3 regions of the Paraburkholderia sp. BR14312 genome follow, and region 3 is predicted to be linked to each of the others. Evidence: predicted binding sites of a transcription regulator. Region 3 holds the regulator's gene; each other region holds the start of a gene.
The links. Region 3 encodes LexA, which represses DNA repair genes until DNA is damaged. Its sites were predicted from a motif close to ACTGTATNNNNATACAGT; they were not measured.
Positions count from the first base shown of each region.

Region 1: a site for LexA is predicted at 1,483-1,500, ahead of imuA (translesion DNA synthesis-associated protein ImuA). Genes of this name have one in related genera too.
Region 2: a site for LexA is predicted at 5,297-5,314, ahead of dinB (DNA polymerase IV). Genes of this name have one in related genera too.

Region 1 covers NZ_JBFPKI010000002.1:117,629-123,952, reverse strand. The annotation lists gene AB3X98_RS06340 (NAD(P)/FAD-dependent oxidoreductase) at 1-1,311, shown strand, start outside; gene imuA (translesion DNA synthesis-associated protein ImuA) at 1,584-2,441, shown strand; gene AB3X98_RS06330 (DNA polymerase Y family protein) at 2,350-3,948, shown strand; gene AB3X98_RS06325 (error-prone DNA polymerase) at 3,983-6,324, shown strand, end outside.
Region 2 covers NZ_JBFPKI010000004.1:202,660-208,983, forward strand. The annotation lists gene AB3X98_RS13015 (prolyl oligopeptidase family protein) at 1-21, shown strand, start outside; gene xth (exodeoxyribonuclease III) at 31-816, opposite strand; gene AB3X98_RS13025 (SDR family oxidoreductase) at 900-1,628, opposite strand; gene AB3X98_RS13030 (2-hydroxychromene-2-carboxylate isomerase) at 1,729-2,349, shown strand; gene AB3X98_RS13035 (NAD(P)H-dependent flavin oxidoreductase) at 2,411-3,412, opposite strand; gene AB3X98_RS13040 (PadR family transcriptional regulator) at 3,599-4,141, shown strand; tRNA gene AB3X98_RS13045 (tRNA-Met) at 4,277-4,353, shown strand; gene AB3X98_RS13050 (aspartate/glutamate racemase family protein) at 4,451-5,158, opposite strand; gene dinB (DNA polymerase IV) at 5,324-6,324, shown strand, end outside.
Region 3 covers NZ_JBFPKI010000007.1:288,089-294,412, reverse strand. The annotation lists gene AB3X98_RS21460 (permease) at 1-132, shown strand, start outside; gene AB3X98_RS21455 (hypothetical protein) at 237-659, shown strand; gene AB3X98_RS21450 (ABC transporter permease) at 678-1,514, opposite strand; gene nodI (nodulation factor ABC transporter ATP-binding protein NodI) at 1,558-2,472, opposite strand; gene AB3X98_RS21440 (universal stress protein) at 2,794-3,264, shown strand; gene AB3X98_RS21435 (DUF2939 domain-containing protein) at 3,326-4,009, opposite strand; gene AB3X98_RS21430 (hypothetical protein) at 4,106-4,483, opposite strand; gene lexA (transcriptional repressor LexA) at 4,548-5,198, opposite strand; gene AB3X98_RS21420 (sulfate ABC transporter substrate-binding protein) at 5,492-6,324, shown strand, end outside.

The DNA.
Region 1 (6,324 bases), on a different contig from region 3:
GTGATCGGCATGGGGCCATGCGGCCTGTTCGCGGGACTGATCCTCGCGCAGATGGGCTTTCGTCCCATCATCCTCGAACGCGGCAAGGCCGTGCGCGAGCGCACCAAGGACACCTTCGGGCTGTGGCGCAAGTCCGTGCTCAACCCCGAATCCAACGTGCAGTTCGGCGAAGGCGGGGCCGGGACGTTTTCCGACGGCAAGCTGTACAGCCAGATCAAGGATCCGCACCACTACGGCCGCAAGGTGCTCGAGGAGTTCGTCAAGGCGGGCGCGCCGGAAGACATCCTGTATCTGAGCCGGCCGCACATCGGCACGTTCCGTCTCGTCAGCATGGTGGAAAAAATGCGCGCCACCATCCATGAGCTGGGCGGTGAAGTGCGCTTCGAAACCCGCGTCGAAGACATCGAGATCGAACAGGGCAAGGTGCGCGCGCTCAAGCTTTCGAACGGTGAGACGCTGCCGTGCGACCACGTCGTGCTGGCCGTCGGCCACAGCGCCCGCGACACGTTCCAGATGCTGCACGATCGCGGCGTGTTCATGGAAGCCAAGCCGTTTTCGCTGGGCTTTCGGATCGAGCATCCGCAGGGGGTGATCGATCGCAGCCGTTTCGGTAAGTTTGCGGGCCACAAGCAACTCGGCGCGGCCGACTACAAGGTGGTGCATCACGCCAACAATGGACGGGCGGTCTATAGCTTCTGCATGTGCCCGGGCGGCACGGTGGTCGCGGCGACCTCCGAACCCGGCCGCGTGGTCACCAATGGCATGAGCCAGTATTCGCGGGCCGAGCGCAACGCGAATGCGGGCATCGTCGTCGGCATCACGCCGCAGGACTATCCGGGCGGTCCGCTCGCGGGCATCGCCTTCCAGCGCAAGTGGGAAGAGCGGGCGTTCGAACTCGGCGGCGGCAATTACCAGGCGCCGGGCCAGCTGGTCGGCGACTTTATCGCCGGTCGTCCGTCGACGTCGCTGGGCTCCGTGGTGCCGTCTTACAAGCCGGGTGTGCACCCGACCGATCTCAGCACCGCGCTGCCCGACTACGTGATCGAAGCCATCCGCGAAGCCCTGCCTCAGATCGACAGGAAGATCGCAGGCTTCGCGATGCACGACGCCGTGCTCACCGGCGTGGAGACGCGCACGTCGTCGCCGCTGCGCATTCGTCGCAAAGACAATTACCAGAGCATGAACGTCGAAGGTCTGTATCCGGCGGGCGAAGGCGCCGGGTATGCCGGTGGTATCTACTCGGCGGCCATCGACGGCATCGAAGTGGCGCAAGCCGTGGCGCTCGATATGACGTCGGCGCAGGCGTCTTGATAGCAACAAGCTCTGCCGCCCTTATCGCACAGCGCCCACATCGGGCTGGCGGTGTGTATTAAGCAGCGTTTGCCCCGGACGTCAGCGCGACGTCCGGCGGCGGTCCGGTCGCCCCTCGGCGATCGCAAAGTGACCCGCCCCCAATTTCCGCCTCCTCCAATCTCTCAAAATACTGTATAAATATACAGGTGGAGGCGAGTCGACCTCCTTCTTGCCGATGCCCCATTTCTTGCCGGGCAGGGCGAAGCGTTCCCATCAATCAGGCCACGAACATGGCAGCAGCAGCCCAGACCACTGCGCAGACCACCGCGCAACTCGCCGCGCACTTGCCCCCCCGGCTGCAAAGCCGCGTGTGGCAAGGCGATCAGCTCGCGCGCGCCAGCGAGCGCACGGTGCCGAGCGGCCACGCGACGCTCGACGCCCAGCTCCCCGGCGCCGGCTGGCCCTCGGGCAGCCTGACCGAGCTGCTCGTCGAACAGGGCGGCGTGGGCGAGATGCGACTTGTCGCGCCGGCGCTGCGCGCGCTCACCGCGCAGGCGGGCCGGCACGTGCTGCTCGTCGCGCCGCCGTGGCGCCCATACGCCTGCGCGCTCAAGGCGTGGGGGCTCGCGCTCGATCGCGTGATCTGGGTGCGCGCGGCCGAAGACGAAGCCGCCTGGGTGGCCGAACAGGCGCTCAAGCAGGAAGGCATGGGCGCCGTGCTGCTCTGGCAGGCGAAGGCGCGCGCCGACGCCGTGCGCCGTCTACAGGTCGCCGCCCAGGATTCGCAGGCGCTCGCATTTCTCGTGCGGCCGCTCGCCGCGCGCAACCAGTCGTCGCCGGCGCCGCTGCGCATGACCTGCTCGCCGGTGCCGCCGCCCGACGACGCGAGCCTGAACCGCCGGCAATGGATGCAGTTCGCCGCGCTCTCTGTCGATATTTTCAAGCGCCGCGGGCCGCCGCCCGCCCAGCCACTCGTCATTACATTGCCGCTGCAGGATGCGGTGCTGCCCCAGCCGGACGCAGCTTCCGTCGTCATGCCGTGGCCCGGGGTCAATCATGCTGTGGATCGCCGTCACCTTGCCGTTGTTGCCGCTGGAGGCCGTCAGACCTCTGATGCCGCCGGCGCCGTCAACGCCGCTCCTGCCTGAAAGCGTCGATGCCCATGTCACCAGCGCGCCGCGCTGCTACGCGCTCGCCGACCACACGCGCATCCTGATCGCCGATCTCGACGCGCTGCGCGCAGGCGTCGAGCCCGGCAACACGCGCTCGCATGCGCTCGCGCTCGCGCCGGGGCTCGTGCTGCTCGAAGCCGATCCGGCGCGCGAGACCCGCGCGTTCGAGGCGCTCGCGCTCGCGTTGCTCGCCTATACGCCCAAGGTGTCGTTCGCGCAGTCGCACACGCTGCTGCTCGAAGTCGGCTCGGGCTTGCGTCTGTTCGGCGGCGTGCGTGCGCTGCTCGCCAGGGTCGCGGCGACAGTGGCCGGCTGCGGGCACACCGCGCGCATGGCGTGCGCGCCCACGGCGTGGGGGGCATGGACGCTCGCGCAGGCGCGCGTCACGCGTTCGTCGCGCCGCTGGCATGTGCTCAAGGAAACAACGCTCGCGCGCGTGCTCGACTCACTGCCGGTCACGCTTGCGCCGTTCGCCGCGCAGCACGACCACGCGCTCACGCAGATCGGCTGCGCGACGCTCGGCGATTTGCGGCGGCTGCCGCGCGACGGCATCGTGCGTCGTTTCGGCGACGGCGTGCTCGGCTGGCTCGCGCAGGCGCGCGGCGAGGCGCCCGATCCGCGCGTCTGGTTTGCCGCGCCGCCGTCGTTTCACGCGTCGCTCGAATTGCAGGCGCGCGTGGAGAGCGCCGAGGCGCTGCTCTTTGCCGCGCGCCGGCTCGTGATGCAGCTGGCCGGCTGGCTGGCCGCGCAGCACGCGGCCTTGAGCGGCTTCGAACTGCGCCTGGAGCACGAACTGGCTTCGCGTCACGCGCCGCGCACCTCGACGCTCACGATCGCCTGGGCATCGCCTTCGCGCGACGCCGAGCATCTGCTGTGGCTGCTTCGCGAGCGCCTGAATCAGACTGAGCTTGCCGCGCCCGTGATTGGCCTTGCGCTCGTCGCCTCGCAGGTGAGCGAATACGCGGCGCCCACCGACACGCTCTTTCCGATGGCCGAGGCCGCCGAGGCGTCGCTCGGGCAGCTCTTCGAGCGCATCGGCGCGCGGCTTGGCGAGCAGAACGTGCTGCAGCTTTTCGTCGAGGACGATCACCGGCCCGAGTTGGCGATGTCGGCGCGGCCTTACCGCGAGAGCGGCGCGAAGCGTGCGCGCAGGCCGCGCAAGGCAGGCAAGCCGCAGCAGGAAGCCGGCGCGAGCGCGCCCGTGCAAAGCGCCTTCGATCTGCCCGAGGTGCCGCTGCCGACCCAGCCGCGTCCGGCGTGGTTGCTCGAAAAGCCGCTCAAGCTCGCGACGCGCGGCGATCGGCCCGTTTATCGCCGGCCGCTGAAGACGCTCACGCGCACCGAGCGCATCGAGTCCGGCTGGTGGGACGGCGAGGGCGTCGGGCGCGACTACTACGTCGCCGCCGACGACCAGGGTCGCATGTTCTGGCTGTATCGCGAGCGCATTGGCGGCCAGTGGTATCTGCAAGGGCTGTTCGGCTAGCGCTTATTCGTCGTTCTTTCGGGTTTCAGGAATCATGTCGATCAGCGGGACGGGCGCGTCGTCGCCTCCACAGTTGCCGCCGCAGTTGGCCGCGCAGCTGCCTGACTACGCCGAGCTGCACTGCCTGACCAATTTCACCTTCCTGCACGGCGCGTCGCGCCCGGGCGAGATGGTCGAGCAGGCGATCCGCCACGGCTACCGCGCGCTCGCGATCACCGACGAATGCTCGTTCGCGGGCGTCGTGCGCGCCTGGAGTGCGCTCAACGAATACGACGAGGCGCGCAAAAAGGCGTATGACGAAGCCGTGCGCGAGGCGCGCGAACGCGGCGGCCATGCCGCCGCCGCGGCGCTGGGCCCGTTCGAGCCGTCGCTGCACCTGCTGATCGGCAGCGAGCTGAATCTCGTCGACGAATATGGCGCCCCGTTCTGCACGATCGTTGCGCTCGCAACGACACGCGAAGGCTACGGCAACCTCTGCGAGCTGATCACGCTGGCTCGCTCGCGGGCGGCAAAGGGCAGCTATCGCGTGCATCCCGCCGATTTCACCGAGCCCGAGCCCGGTTTCGAACATCTGAAGCACTTGCGCGAGTGCGTGTTGCTGCTCGTGCCGCAACGCGCGGCCACGCTCGCGCAAACGCTGCGCGCCGCGCACTGGCTCGCGGGCTTCGCGGCCGAGCGCGCCTGGCTCGCGCTCGAACTCTGGCAGACCGGCGGCGACGACACGCAGATCGAAGTGCTACGCCATGTCTCGCAGGAGAGCGGCCTGCCGCTCGTCGCGGCGGGCGGTGTGCTGATGCACGCCCGTTCGCGCAAGCCGTTGCAGGATACGCTGAGCGCGATCCGTATCGGCAAGCCGCTCGCTTCGTGCGGGCGCGCGCTGGAAGCGAATGCGGAGCGGCATCTGCGCTCGCGCGTGCGGCTTGGCGCGATTTATCCGCGCGAGGCGCTCGACGCGACGCTCGACGTCGCGCGCCGCTGCACGTTTTCGCTCGGCGAGCTGGCCTACGAATATCCCGAGGAGCTGGTGCCGCCCGGCGAGACGCCCCAGTCGTGGCTGCGCAAGCTCGTGATGAAGGGCGCACTGGAGCGCTGGCCCGACGGCCTGAACGACAAGCGCCGGGATCAGATCGAGCAGGAGCTCGGGCTCATCGACGAGCTGAAGTACGAGAAGTACTTCCTCACGGTGCACGACATCGTCCGCTTCGCGCGCGATCAGAAGATCCTGTGCCAGGGGCGAGGCTCGGCGGCGAACTCGGTGGTTTGCTACTGCCTGAAGATCACGGAGATCGACCCCGTGCGCATGAACATGCTCGTGGCGCGTTTTCTCTCCCGCGCGCGCAACGAGCCGCCCGATATCGACGTCGACTTCGAGCATCAGCGCCGAGAAGAGGTCATTCAGTACATCTACCGCAAGTACGGCACGCGCCGCGCCGCGCTGGCCGCGACGCTCATCACCTATCGCTCGCGCAGCGCGTTGCGCGATGTCGGCAAGGCGCTCGGCCTCGACAATGCGCTCGTCGAAAAGCTCTCGGGCGCGCATCAGTGGTGGGACGGCCCCGATTCGATCGCGCGCCATCTGGAGGAAGCGGGCTTTTCGCCCGACTCGCACGTGACGCAGCAGCTCATCCGCCTCACGCGCGAGCTGCGCGGTTTTCCGCGCCATCTTTCGCAGCACGTGGGCGGTTTCGTGATCGCGCGCGACAAGCTCTCGCGCCTCGTGCCGATCGAAAACGCGGCGATGAAGGACCGCTACGTGATCGAGTGGGACAAGGACGATATCGACGCGCTGCGGCTGTTGAAAGTGGACGTGCTCGCGCTCGGCATGCTCTCGGCGATCCGGCGCTCGCTCGAATTCGTGGCGCTCAGGCGCGGGTTGCCCGAGATGCGCGTGCAGGACATTCCGGTCGAGGACCCGGCGGTGTACCGCATGTGCGCCAGGGCCGATACGGTCGGCGTGTTCCAGATCGAGTCGCGCGCGCAGCAGAGCATGTTGCCGCGTTTGCGGCCGCGCACGTACTACGACCTCGTGATCCAGGTGGCGATCGTGCGACCGGGGCCGATTCAGGGCGACATGGTGCATCCGTACCTCAAGCGCCGGCACGGCGACGAACCAGTGGAATATGCGAAGGAAGAATTGCGCCCGGTGCTCGAACGCACGCTCGGCGTGCCGATCTTCCAGGAGCAGGTGATGCATCTCGCGATGGTCGCCGCGGACTACACCGGCGAGGAAGCCGACAAGCTGCGCCGCGCAATGGCCGCATGGCGGCGCGATGGAGATCTGCGGCCGTATCAGGCCGATCTCACGAAGCGCATGCTCAAGAAGGGCTACTCGCCGGAATTCGCCGAGCGCATCTGCAAGCAGATCGAGGGTTTCGG
Region 2 (6,324 bases), on a different contig from region 3:
ACGCTCGCAGGGAACTGGTAAGGCGCGCGTTTAGCCCGCGATATCGAGCGTGGCGATCACCGGCGTGTGATCGGACGGTTGTTCCCATTTGCGCGGCACCTTGTCGACTTCACACGCGGTGAGGTGCCCGGCAAGCGCGGGCGAGAGCAGGATATGGTCGATGCGCAAGCCCGCATTGCGGCGAAACGCGAACATGCGATAGTCCCACCACGTGAAGAGCTTTTCGGGCTGCTCGAACTGGCGGAACGCATCGACGAAACCCAGTTCGATCAGGCGGCGAAACTGCGCGCGCTCTTCGGGCGAGACGAGGTTCTGGCCTTCCCAGGCCTTCGGATCGTGCACGTCGCGGTCTTCGGGCGCGATGTTGTAGTCGCCGAGCAGCGCGAGTTTCGGGTAGCGCTGCATCTCCTGCGCGAGCCAGTCGTGCATGGCGTCGAGCCATTGCAGCTTGTACGCGAACTTTTCGGTGCCGGGCGCCTGGCCGTTGGGGAAATACGCGCTCACCACGCGCACGTCGCCGATGGTCGTGGCGATCACGCGCTGCTGTGGATCTTCGAAGCCCGGAATGTTGCGCACGACCGTGGCCTCGTCGACGAACAGGCCCTCGCGCACGAGGATGCCCACGCCGTTATAGGTCTTCTGGCCCGCGAACCAGCTGCGATAGCCGTGCGCCTCGAGTTCGGCACGCGGGAACTTGTCGTCGGTGAGCTTGAGTTCCTGGAGGCAGAGCACGTCGGTCTTGCTCTCGTTGAGCCAGTCGATGACGTGCTGCAGACGGACCTTGAGGGAGTTGACGTTCCACGTTGCGATTTTCATGTGAGGCTCGATAGGGTGACGGTGTGCATTCGGTGCACTTGGCCGCCATTATCGCCTGCTTCGCCAGGCGGGCAACAGTTGCCTCACCATTGCTCGAGCCACGGCCGCAGATCGAGTTCGTGTGTCCACGCATCGCGCGGCTGCTGGTGCAGCGTCCAGTAGGCGTCGGCGATGTGCTCCGGGTTCAGGATGCCGTCGCGTTCCTTGAGCTTGTAGCGCTCGGGAAAATTCTCGCGGATGAACTCGGTATCGATCGCGCCATCGACAATGATCTGCCCGACGTGAATGCCCTGCGGCCCGAGTTCGCGCGCCATCGACTGGGCGAGGGCGCGCAGCGCGTGCTTCGCGCCCGCGAACGCCGCGAAGCCTTCGCGCCCGCGCAGGCTCGCGGTCGCGCCCGTGAAGAAGATCGAACCGCGCTCGCGCGGCAGCATCACTTTTGCGGCTTCGCGACCCATCAAAAACCCGGCGAAGCAGGCCATTTCCCAGACTTTCTGATAGACGCGCGCCGTGGTTTCGGTAATGCCGAAGCGCACGTTCGCGCCGATATTGAAGATCGCCACCTCGATCGGCGCGATGCGCGTTTCGATCTCCGAGAAGAGCGCGATCATGTCCTCTTCCTTGCGCGCGTCCGAGCCGAAGGCGTGCGCTTCGCCGCCCTCGGCTTCGATCTGTGCGACGAGCGGCGCGAGCTTGTCGGCATTGCGGCGCGTCACGCACGCAATGTAGCCCTCGCGTGCGAAGCGGCGCGCGATGGCGCCTCCGGTGGCATCGCCTGCGCCGATTACCAGTACGGCTTTCTTTTGCGTCATGGTGCTTGTCTCACTGTCGATTGCAGCGGCCCGGTTTCAGGTATCTTAGGACGTCGGCGCGCTCGGGCAAAGGTGCGCGAATTCACATAAGGGAGACTCGATGGCTGACATCAAGGTGCAGTTTCTGTTCGACTTCGGCAGTCCTAACGCTTACCTGTGCCACAAGGTGATCGGCGGCATCGAAGCGCGCCGGCAGGTGCGTTTCGAGTATGTGCCGATCCTGCTTGGCGGCCTGTTCAAGCTGAGCGGCAATCGCTCGCCGGCCGAGGCGTTCGCGGACATCGAAAACAAGCGCAAGTTCATGATGCTCGAGATGCGGCGCTTCATTGAGCGGCATGGGCTGAGCGCTTATCGGCCCAATCCGCACTTCCCGGTGAATACATTGCAGATCATGCGCGGCGCGATTGCGGCGCAGCGCTTCGGCACGTTCGAGCGCTACGTGGACCGCATGTTCGCGCACATGTGGGAAGAGGGCCTCGAGATGGACGACCCCGCCGTGATCCGCGCGGCGCTGGAGGCGGACGGCCTCGATGCCACGGCATTCGAAACGGCGATTCAGGACGCCGATGTGAAAGCCGCGCTGCTTGCGAACACGCAGTCGGCGTTCGAGCGCGGCGCATTTGGTTCGCCGACGTTCTTCGTCGGCGAGGAAATGTACTTCGGCAAGGACCAATTGCGCGACGTCGAAGAGGAGATCGCGCGCGTGAAGTCGCACGCGTAAAAGGCGTTGCATCACGAGGCGAGGCGGATGCGGCATGATCGCTCCCGCCTCGCGCTGCGCATCAGAGCGCGGCTTGTTCTACGGATTGTTGCTCGGCTAGCGGCGCGCTCACCACACCGAGACGCGCGCGCGCCGCCTCGTATTCGCGCTTCAAACGCGCGATGAGTTCAGCCGCAGGCACGATGCTCTTTACCGCGCCGATGCCTTGGCCCGAGCCCCAGATGTCCTTCCACGGCTTCACGCGGGTCGAGCCGAAATTCATCGCCGACGGATCCGACTGCGGCAGCGCCTCCGGATCGAGACCGCTCGCCACGATGCTCTGGCGCAGATAGTTGCCGTGCACGCCCGTGAAGAGATTCGAGTACACGATATCGCCCGCGCTCCCTTCGACGATCATCTGCTTGTAGGCGTCGACGGCATTCGCTTCATGCGTGGCGATGAACGCCGAGCCGATATAGGCGAGATCGGCGCCCGCCGCCTGCGCCGCGAGAATCGCGTTGCCGTTGCCGATCGCGCCCGACAGCAGCAGCGGGCCGTCGAACCATTCGCGAATTTCGTGGATGAGGGCGAACGGCGAGAGTGTGCCCGCATGGCCGCCTGCGCCGGCGGCCACGGCGATCAGGCCGTCCGCGCCTTTCTCGATGGCCTTCTTCGCGAACGTGTTGTTGATCACGTCGTGCAGCACGATGCCGCCCCATGCGTGGATCGCGTGGTTGACCTCTTCGCGCGCGCCAAGCGACGTGATGACGATCGGCACCTTGTATTGGGCGCACACGCCAAGGTCGTGCTCGAGGCGGTCGTTCGACTTGTGCACGATCTGGTTGACCGCGAAAGGTGCCGCCGGGGCGTCCGGATGCTTCGCGTTGTACTCGGCGAGCTCGTTGGTGATGCGGTCGAGCCATTCGCCCAGCACGTGCTCCGGCCGTGCGTTGAGCGCGGGGAACGAGCCGACGACGCCCGCCTTGCACTGGGCGATCACGAGATCGGGATTCGAAATGATGAAGAGGGGCGAGCCGACGACCGGAATCGACAGGCCGCGGCGCAGCACGGCGGGCAGGGACATCCATATCTCCTAGACTGGGGGGCGCCGGGTGCGGCTGCCCTCGCGTGATTCGATGCGCCGGCGTGCGCGCCGGCTGGCAGGCTCAAACATAGCAAAGCCGTCGAAACTATGCAACCAGTTGCATAGCGGGAAAATTCGATCCGCAACAGATCCGGTATCGGGCGAGGCGTGGTTTAGAATCGCCGCATGTCGACGCCGCATGCCATCCTCATCGCCTTGCTGGAAAAGCCTTCGTCGGGCTACGACCTCGCGCGCCGCTTCGATCGCGCAATCGGCTACTTCTGGCACGCCACCCATCAGCAGATCTATCGCGAGTTGGGCCGCATGGTCGACGCGGGATGGGTGTCGGTCATCGAGGACGAGACGGCCGCCGCGTCGCGCAAGAAGGTGTATTGCGTATTGCCGGTCGGGCGGGATGAGGTGGCGCGCTGGGTGCGCGAGACCGCGCTCGACCTCGACTCGCGCAACGTGTTTCTGCTCAAGCTGCGCGCCGATGCCGTGATCGGGCCGCTTGGCCTCGCCGAGGAACTCGCGCGGCTCATCGAAGAAAATCGTGCACGGCTCGCGACGTATCGGGAGATCGAGCAGCGCGATTTCGGCGCGGCGTCGCTCACGCGCGGGCAGCAGTTGCAGTACGCGATCCTCAAGGCGGGCATTCATACGCAGGAGATGTGGCTCGCCTGGGCGGAAGAGGTGCGCACGCTGGTGGAACCTGTGCAGGCACAGTGATGTGCCAGGTTGTCCGAAGGAATTCTCGTGTCGCGTTTGCTTGCCGACGGTGTCCGAACGCGCCATGTTTCAGTCATGTGAAAAAGACTCTTGACGCAGAAGCGCGTGCACCCTATAATTCTTTTCTCTGACGGACGCGGGGTGGAGCAGTCTGGCAGCTCGTCGGGCTCATAACCCGAAGGTCGTAGGTTCAAATCCTACCCCCGCAACCAAACGTCTGAAGCAGCAAGGCCTCGTGCCAATCAATGAACCCGCTCCAAGCGGGTTTTTTGTTTTCTGCATCTCGAAGCAGCCACGAGCGTCATAGCGCTAAGCACCTGCCTCGCTTCCAATCGCCCAATCCACCGCAGCCTGCGCGTGCAACGCGGTCGTGTCGAACACCGGCAGGGCAGAATCGTTCTGCCCGATGAGCAGCGTGATTTCCGTGCAGCCGAGAATGACCGCCTGCGCGCCGCGTGCCGCGAGGTCATCGATCACGCGCTGATACACGCGCCGCGACTGCGCCTCGACGTTGCCGTGACACAGCTCGTCGTAGATGATCCGATGCACGTCCGCGCGATCGTGTTCGTTCGGCACGATCGCTTCGATGCCGTGCGCCTCGCGCAGTCGTCCCACGTAGAAGTCCTGTTCCATCGTGTAGCGCGTGCCGAGCAGGCCCGCGCGCGTGAAGCCCGCGGCGCGCAACGCCTGGCCGGTCGGGTCCGCGATATGCAGGAAGGGGATCGAAATCGTCGCCTCGATTGCCGCGCGCACGCGGTGCATCGTGTTCGTCGCGAGCAGCACGATCTCGGCGCCCCCGCATTCGAGCTGTTGCGCGGCCTCGGCCATCTGCACGCCTAGCGCGTCCCAGTCGCCCGCGCGCTGGAGCGCTTCGACCTGCGCGAAGTCTACGGTCACCATCAGGCTGCGCGCGTTGTGATGGCCGCCCAGACGCGCCTTGGCGTGGCGGTTCAGCAGCCGGTAATACTCGGCCGACGATTCCCAACTCATCCCCCCAATCACCCCGATTGTCTTCATCGATTCGTTCCTCACGCTCGTGGCCTGTTCAGTCCGCACGAGTATAGGCCCGCGCAGCCAGCAGTCCAGAGACGGTCCGGCCGATCCGAAGCGGTACGGGAGCCGACAAAGGGCGCGGACACTTGTCTTGAAAATAATACTGTGTTTTTGTACAGTATCGGGACCGTGACCTCGCCTTCTTCCGACCTCGCGCCGCCGCCGGCACCCGACCCGGGGCGCACCGCCGCCGCACTTGCCGCCGCCGCTCGCAAGATCATCCATTGCGACTGCGACTGCGACTGCTTCTATGCGTCGGTCGAAATGCGCGACGACCCCTCGTTGCGCGGCCGTCCGCTCGCGGTGGGCGGCCGGCCCGACCAGCGCGGCGTGGTCGCCACCTGCAACTACGAGGCGCGGCGCTTCGGCATTCATTCGGCGATGTCCTCGGCGCTCGCCATGCGCAAGTGTCCCGAGCTCTTGATCCTGCCCACGGCGATGGAGAAGTACCGCACCGCCTCGCGCGCGATCATGGCGATCTACCGGGACTACACGCCCGACGTCGAACCGCTCTCGCTCGACGAAGCCTATCTCGACGTCACCCGCGCCTCGCGCTGCAAAGGCAGCGCCACGCTGATCGCCGAGGAAATACGCGCGCGCGTGCGCGAAACCGTGGGCGTGACGGTATCGGCCGGTGTCGCGCCGAACAAGTTCATCGCCAAGATCGCCTCGGACTGGAACAAGCCCGATGGCCTCTTCGTCGTGCGTCCGCCTGAAGTCGATGCCTTCATCGCTGCACTGCCCGTACGCAAGATTCACGGCGTCGGCAAGGTCACGGCAGCGAAGCTCGAAAACCTCGGGCTCACCACGTGCGCGCACCTGCGCACATGGTCGCTGTTCGATCTGCATCGGCATTTCGGCGTGTTCGGCAAGCGGCTCTACGAACTCGCGCGCGGCCTGGACGACCGGCCCGTGCGCGCCGATCAGGAGCGCAAGTCGGTGAGCGTCGAGACGACCTACGTGGACGATCTGCTCACGCTCGAAGCGTGCAGCGAGGAGCTGAAGCGTCTTGCAGTGCAGCTCGACGCGCGCATCGAACGCGCGGGTTGCGCGCACGCCGTGCGCAAGCTCTTCGTGAAGATCCGCTTCGCCGACTTCCAGCGCACGACGGTCGAGTGTGTGGCCAGTTC
Region 3 (6,324 bases):
CCGCCCGTGAGCGTGCCGTCGTTCGCGATGCTGGCGGGCTCGTTCCGGCCGCGCATGCTCGCGGTCGTGGGCACGACGGTGGTGTTCTTCGGCATCGCCGCCGGGGTCGCGGCGGTGGCGCTAGGCTTCTAGGGACGCCGGGACGAGGCAGGCGCCATGCGTTCAGCGTTGGCATTCTTGTAATACGCGGGCGGTTCGCCGTCCGCCACGGAGCGGGCCGCGGCCCGAAAACCAGCATGGCAAAGCAAAAAACCAATCCGAAACTCGAGCAGGCGCTCACGCGCGGCGATCTCGCCATTCGCCAGGCCAATTCGGCACGTGCCACGGCGGTGCTTCGTGCACTCGGCAAGATGATCGTCGAGGCTTCGGCCACCATCGGCGTCGAGGCGGATACTTCGATCCCCGACGGCGATCGCATCTACGACCCGGCCGACGGTCTCTGGCCGCAGTCGCTGCTGGTCTCGCTCGATGGCCCGGTGGAGGAGTCGGATCCCGAAGAGATCCGCACGGTGCGCTTGCTCGCCCAGACCCAATCGACGATGTTCCGCGTGGAATGGCATCGCGCCGACGGCAAGGTCGGCCGCCAGGAAGGCGGCCCGTTCGCGACGGTCGCGTTTATTTCGGACGTCGATATTCCCTGGGGCGACGACGAGGACTGAACGCCGCGCTATGGGGTGTCAGCGCATCATGCGCCGGCGGAACAGCACGGATGCGATCGCGAAGGGCACCACTACGTAGATCGCGAGTACGAGCAGGTGCAGGCCGGCCTGCTCGACAGGCCGGTCGAGCATGGCGGGGCGGATCAACGCAACGGCATGCGCGAGCGGTAGCATCAACGTGATGTGCTGCGCGGCGGCGGGCAGTTGCGCGATCGGAAAGAACACGCCGGAGAGCAGCAGCATCGGCGTGAGCACGAGCGTCTGATAGAACATGAAGAAGTCGTAGGACGGTGCGAGCGCGGTGACGATCATCGCGCAGCTCGCGAACGCGAGGCCCGCGAGCGCGATCACGGGCAGCGCGAGCAGCATGGAAGGAAAGCTCGCGTAGCCGAGCAGGCCCGCCACCACCATGATCGCCACGCCCGATAGCATCGACTTGCTCGCGGCCCACATCACCTCGCCGAGCACCACGTCGCCGAGCGTGAGCGGCGTGTGCATGATCGCTTCCCAAGTGCGCTGCACGTGCATACGCGAGAAGCCCGAGTACATCGACTCGAAGCTCGCCGACATCATCACCGAAGACGACACCGTGCCTGCCGCGAGAAACGCGATGTACGAGACGCCGTCGACGTGCCCGACCATCAGCCCGAGCCCGAAGCCCAGACCGAAGAGATAGATCATCGGATCGGCGAGATTGCCGAACATCGACGCGAGGGCGAGCTTGCGCCAGACCAGATAGTTGCGCCGCCATACGGCCATCCAGTGCGTCGCGTTCGAAGGCAGCGCAGCGCGCGGCTCGCGCACGCTCGCATGTTCGGGGCGCGAGGGCGTCGGGTTGTTGGTGCGTGTCTGCATGGTGTCCTTGGCGATTCGTACGCGGGCGTTGATCCTGCCGCCGTTAATCCTGCATCTCGCGGCCCGTGAGCCGCAGGAACACGTCTTCGAGATTCGCGGGCCGGTGCAGATAGCGCAAATCAGAGCGATGGCGCAGCTTCGCATGGACAGGCGCAGGGTCGTCGACATAACAGAACAGCGTCTCGCCGCTGATCTCGGTGCGCTTCGCGTCGGCCGCAAGTTCATCGCGCAACGCGACCGGGTCCGGTCCGTACACCTCGATCACATCGCAGCCGATCTCCGATTCGATCAGCGCCTTGGGTGCGCCCTCGGCGATCTTGCGGCCTTCCTCGATCACGCAGACCCGATTGCAAAGCCGTTCGGCCTCCTCCATGAAATGCGTGGTGAGGAGAATCGTTTTGCCGCGCGCGAGCAGCGAGCGCAGCCGCTCCCAGATCAGATGCCGTGCCTGTGGATCGAGGCCCGTAGTGGGCTCGTCCATCACAAGCACGTCCGGGTCGTTCACGAGCGCGCGCGCGAGTGTGAGACGTCGACGCATGCCGCCTGAGAGTTCGCCCACGCGTGCGTCGGCCTTGCTTTCGAGGCGCGCGAATTCGAGCAACGGCGCGACGAGCTCGCGCGTTTCGCGCGCGGACAAGCCGAAGTAGCGGCCGAACACGAGCAGGTTCTCGCGCACGGTGAAGTCGGGGTCGAGATTGTCGAACTGCGGCACCACCCCCACGCGCTGGCGGGCGTGGCGCGCGCGCGCCGGCACCGGCTCGCCGCACAGGCTGATGCGACCCGCATCGGGCGAAACGATGCCGAGCAGCATGCGCAGTGTCGTGGTTTTTCCCGCGCCGTTCGGGCCGAGCAGTCCGAAGCACTCGCCGGGAACGACGTCGAACGACAGGCCGTTGACGACCGTCCTGTCTCCATAATGTTTGATGACCTGCTCGAATTCGATGGCGGGTGCGGGCATGGACCGGTTGAACGTGAGTCGATCGGGCATCGCGCGAGTCGCTCGAAGTACCGAACGAAAAATCGCACGAAACGAGGCGGCCCATTTTAGTGCATTGCTGCGCGGCGGGTCGGGCGTCGCTCACAAGTGTTTTGACGATGCACGAGGTAAATGCATGTCGCGGCAAGCATCCAGCACTGTGCAAGATGCATGCGCCGATTGGGACGCGCCTGGCGTTTTTCGATGCACACCTGGCGTTTTCCAGCCCTTGCGTGTGGAATTGCGGCGCACCATCATGAGAATCGCACAGCCTGCAAATCACGCGGGCGGGGAGAAGCGATCATGGCGAGCTATAAAAAAATTCTGCTCTGTTACGACGGCTCGCGCGAAGGCCGCAAGGCGCTGCGGTGCGGCGCCGATCTTGCACTCGATCTGCAGGCCGAGACGCACTTGCTCTCGGTCGTCGACATGCGTTCGACGATCGCCCAGAGCGCCGGCCTGTTGACCGACGTGGCCTGCGGCCGCTTCGAGGAAACGGCGCGCGAGATTCTTCAGGAAGGCGTGGACTGGCTAACTGAGCGCGGCGTGCGCGCTCAGGGGCATTTCGCGTTCGGTCATCCGATCGACGAAATCGCGAATCTGGCCAACGAGCTGAATGCCGACCTCGTGGTGGTGGGCCACCGCTGCCGCACAGGGCTCTCGCGTTGGTGGATGGGCGCCGGCAACACGCCGCTGCTCGACCGCGTTTCGTGCAGCATTCTCGTGGCGTGTTCGTCGGCGGCTGAGGAAAAGCAGCAGCAAGCCGCCGCGTAGGGGATCGAGCGGGCCGGCTCGCCTGGAACCGGCCTGTTAGCGCTGCCACTGCCGATCTGTCTCAGTTCGAGACGTTTCCTTCGCTTAGCTCGACCGCCGAGAGCTTCCACGAGAAGAGCCCGTGACGCTGCAGGATGGCGGCGTAGTGCTCGCCCGTACTGCCGCGGTCCCACGTGAGCGCGAACTCATTGAGGCCGCGATAGCCCGCCGTGGTCACCGGCCGCGCCTCGGGCGCGGGGGTGCCGGATACGGCCGGGGCCGGTGGCGCGGCGGAGGCGGGTGCCGATTGCGGCGGCTCTGCCGATTGCGCGGATGGCGCGCCGGATTCCGCTGGCGGCGGCGCGTGTGGCCGGTCGCCGGGCTTGCCCGTCGGCGGCATGCCATCGAGCAGGGCGGCCACGCCTTCCGGTGTGGCGTAGGCATCCACGAGCGGACTAATCAGTGCCGCGCCAATTACGGCGCCGAGGATCAGCAACGGATTGCTGCTGTGCTGCCCCTCGACGCGCCGGTGCAGCATCTCGCCCACCTGCTGTTTCAGGCTCAGGCGCAGCGCAGGGTAATCGACGTATTCGTTGAGCGCGACGGCGTCACGCGCGTCGGCCGCGGCTTTCATGTGTTTCACCGCGATATAGGGCGACGCATAGGCGTAGCCGATCGCGGCAACGACCATTGCGACGGCGACCGTGATCGCAACGGGCTTTTTCCAGCCTTGGGTCTTGCGCGGGGTAGAGAGAGATTCCGTCATCGGCATAGGGCAAATCGTTTAAACACGGTGTTGACCGCAAACCGGGCCAAACGATCCCGCCCGTAACCTCTTCTCACATTTGGGCAGCGTTGCTGCTTACTTCGCGAGTGCCGCGGGCAGGTCGCTGTGCTGCTCGGCGATGCAGCGGTCGATTGCGCGGCAAACCGCGTCGACCGTGCCGACTAGGATGAGCCGCGACGGACCCTGATAGACGCGCACGGGCGCGCGGCGCATGGGCTGTTCGGTGTTGAGCGTGCTGTTGAGCGACACGCGCGCAAACGCCGGCTGTGCCGAGGGCAGCACGGGCAGGTCGGCTGCGCTGGCCGCCACCATCTCAGGCGAGTCTTCGAAGAGCGAGCCGCTCAGTGCGGCAGCCGAATCGCGGACTTCGCGGACCGCGCACGAGGCGATTCCACGGAGATGGCGAAGGCGGCCGAATTGGCGGAAGGGCAGCAGGCGGGCAAGACGTTCCATGACTCTCTCCAGGTATGCGCAGATGGTGCGCAAACAATGTGCAAACCGCGCTCAGACGGATTCCTTAGAATTCGGTGGGGCGGATCAGCCCGACCGCGATGCCTTCGAGCGCGAATTCCGCGCTGCCGGCCTCGACGAAAATATTGTCGTAATCGGGGTTCTCGGCGATCAGCTCGAGCCCGTTCGGACGGCGCTTCAGGCGCTTGACGGTCACGTCGTCGCCGAGGCGCGCCACGATGATCTGGCCGTCTTTCGCTTCGGCCTTTTTCTGCACGGCGAGCAGGTCGCCGTCGAGGATGCCGGCGTCGCGCATGGAAAGGCCGCGCACCTTCAACAGGTAGTCGGGGCGGCTCGAGAAGAGCGCCGGGTCGCACATGTAGTTCTGCGAGATGTGCTCCTGCGCGAGGATCGGGCTACCCGCAGCGACGCGGCCGACGAGCGGCAGCGAGAGCTGCATGATGCTCGGGTGCGGGAGCGTGAACTGGTGCGGCAGGTCGTCGGGCCCCGGCACGAGGCGGATGCCGCGCGAGGCGCCCGCAGCCAGTTCGATCACGCCCTTGCGCGCCAGCGCACGCAGATGCTCCTCCGCGGAGTTGGCGGAGCTGAAGCCGAGTTCCGCCGCGATCTCGGCGCGCGTGGGCGGAAAGCCCGTGCGCTCGATGGCCCGGCGAACCAGATCGAAAACCTGCTGCTGTCGTGCGGTGAGTTTGGTCATGGCGCCACTGTATGTTTGAACAGGTAACTGTATTTTTATACAGTACTCGCCACTTTTCAAGTGTTACTTGAAGTTCATCGACTGAACGTTGCCATCAGGCCGTTTTCCCGTGTTTGCGCGGATGAAACCGCGCTCTAACAGCGACTTCCTCTGTCCTTACCACTTTTGCGTATTAAAAAATAAGAAAACATCATTTTTAATAATGTAAGGGGATCGCTAGACTGGCCTCCATCGTTAGCTGCGGTTTCATCAATGAGCGCAAACGAGCACACACGAGAACGGAGAACAGATAGATGGGCACGACACATACGGGGCGCGCGGGCTGGCTGAAAACACTGGCGGCAAAACTGGTCATCGGCGTTGCGCCGCTCGTCGGCGTCACGGCGATGGCGGCTATGGTGCCGCTGGCCGCTCACGCGGATACATCGCTGCTCAACGTCTCCTACGATCCGACGCGCGAGCTGTACCAGGACATCAACGAAGCCTTCATCAAGCAGTGGAAGGCGAAGACGGGCGAAACGCTCACCATCAAACAGTCGCATGGCGGCTCGGGCGCACAGGCGCGCTCGGTGCTCGACGGTCTGCAGGCCGACGTCGCGACGCTCGCGCTGGCATGGGACATCGACGCGCTCGCCAACAAGGGCATCGTCGCGAAGGACTGGCAAAAGCGCCTGCCCGACAACGCCTCGCCATACACGTCGACCATCGTGTTCCTCGTGCGCAAGGGCAACCCCAGGCACATCAAGGACTGGGACGATCTGACCAAGCCGGGTGTCTCGATCGTCACGCCGAATCCGAAGACCTCGGGCGGCGCGCGCTGGAACTATCTCGCGGCGTGGGCGTATGCGCTGCACCAGCCGGGCGGCAACGAGCAGAAGGCGAAGGACTTTGTCACGAAGCTCTACAAGAACGCGGGCGTGCTCGACTCGGGCGCGCGGGGAGCCACGACGAGCTTCGTGCAGCGCGGCATCGGCGATGTGCTGATCGCATGGGAAAACGAAGCATTTCTCTCGCTCAAGGAGTTCGGCCCGGACAAGTTCGAGATCGTGGTGCCTTCGGTGAGCATTCTGGCTGAGCCGCCGGTTGCCGTGGTGGACAAGGTCGTCGACAAGAAGGGCACGCGCAA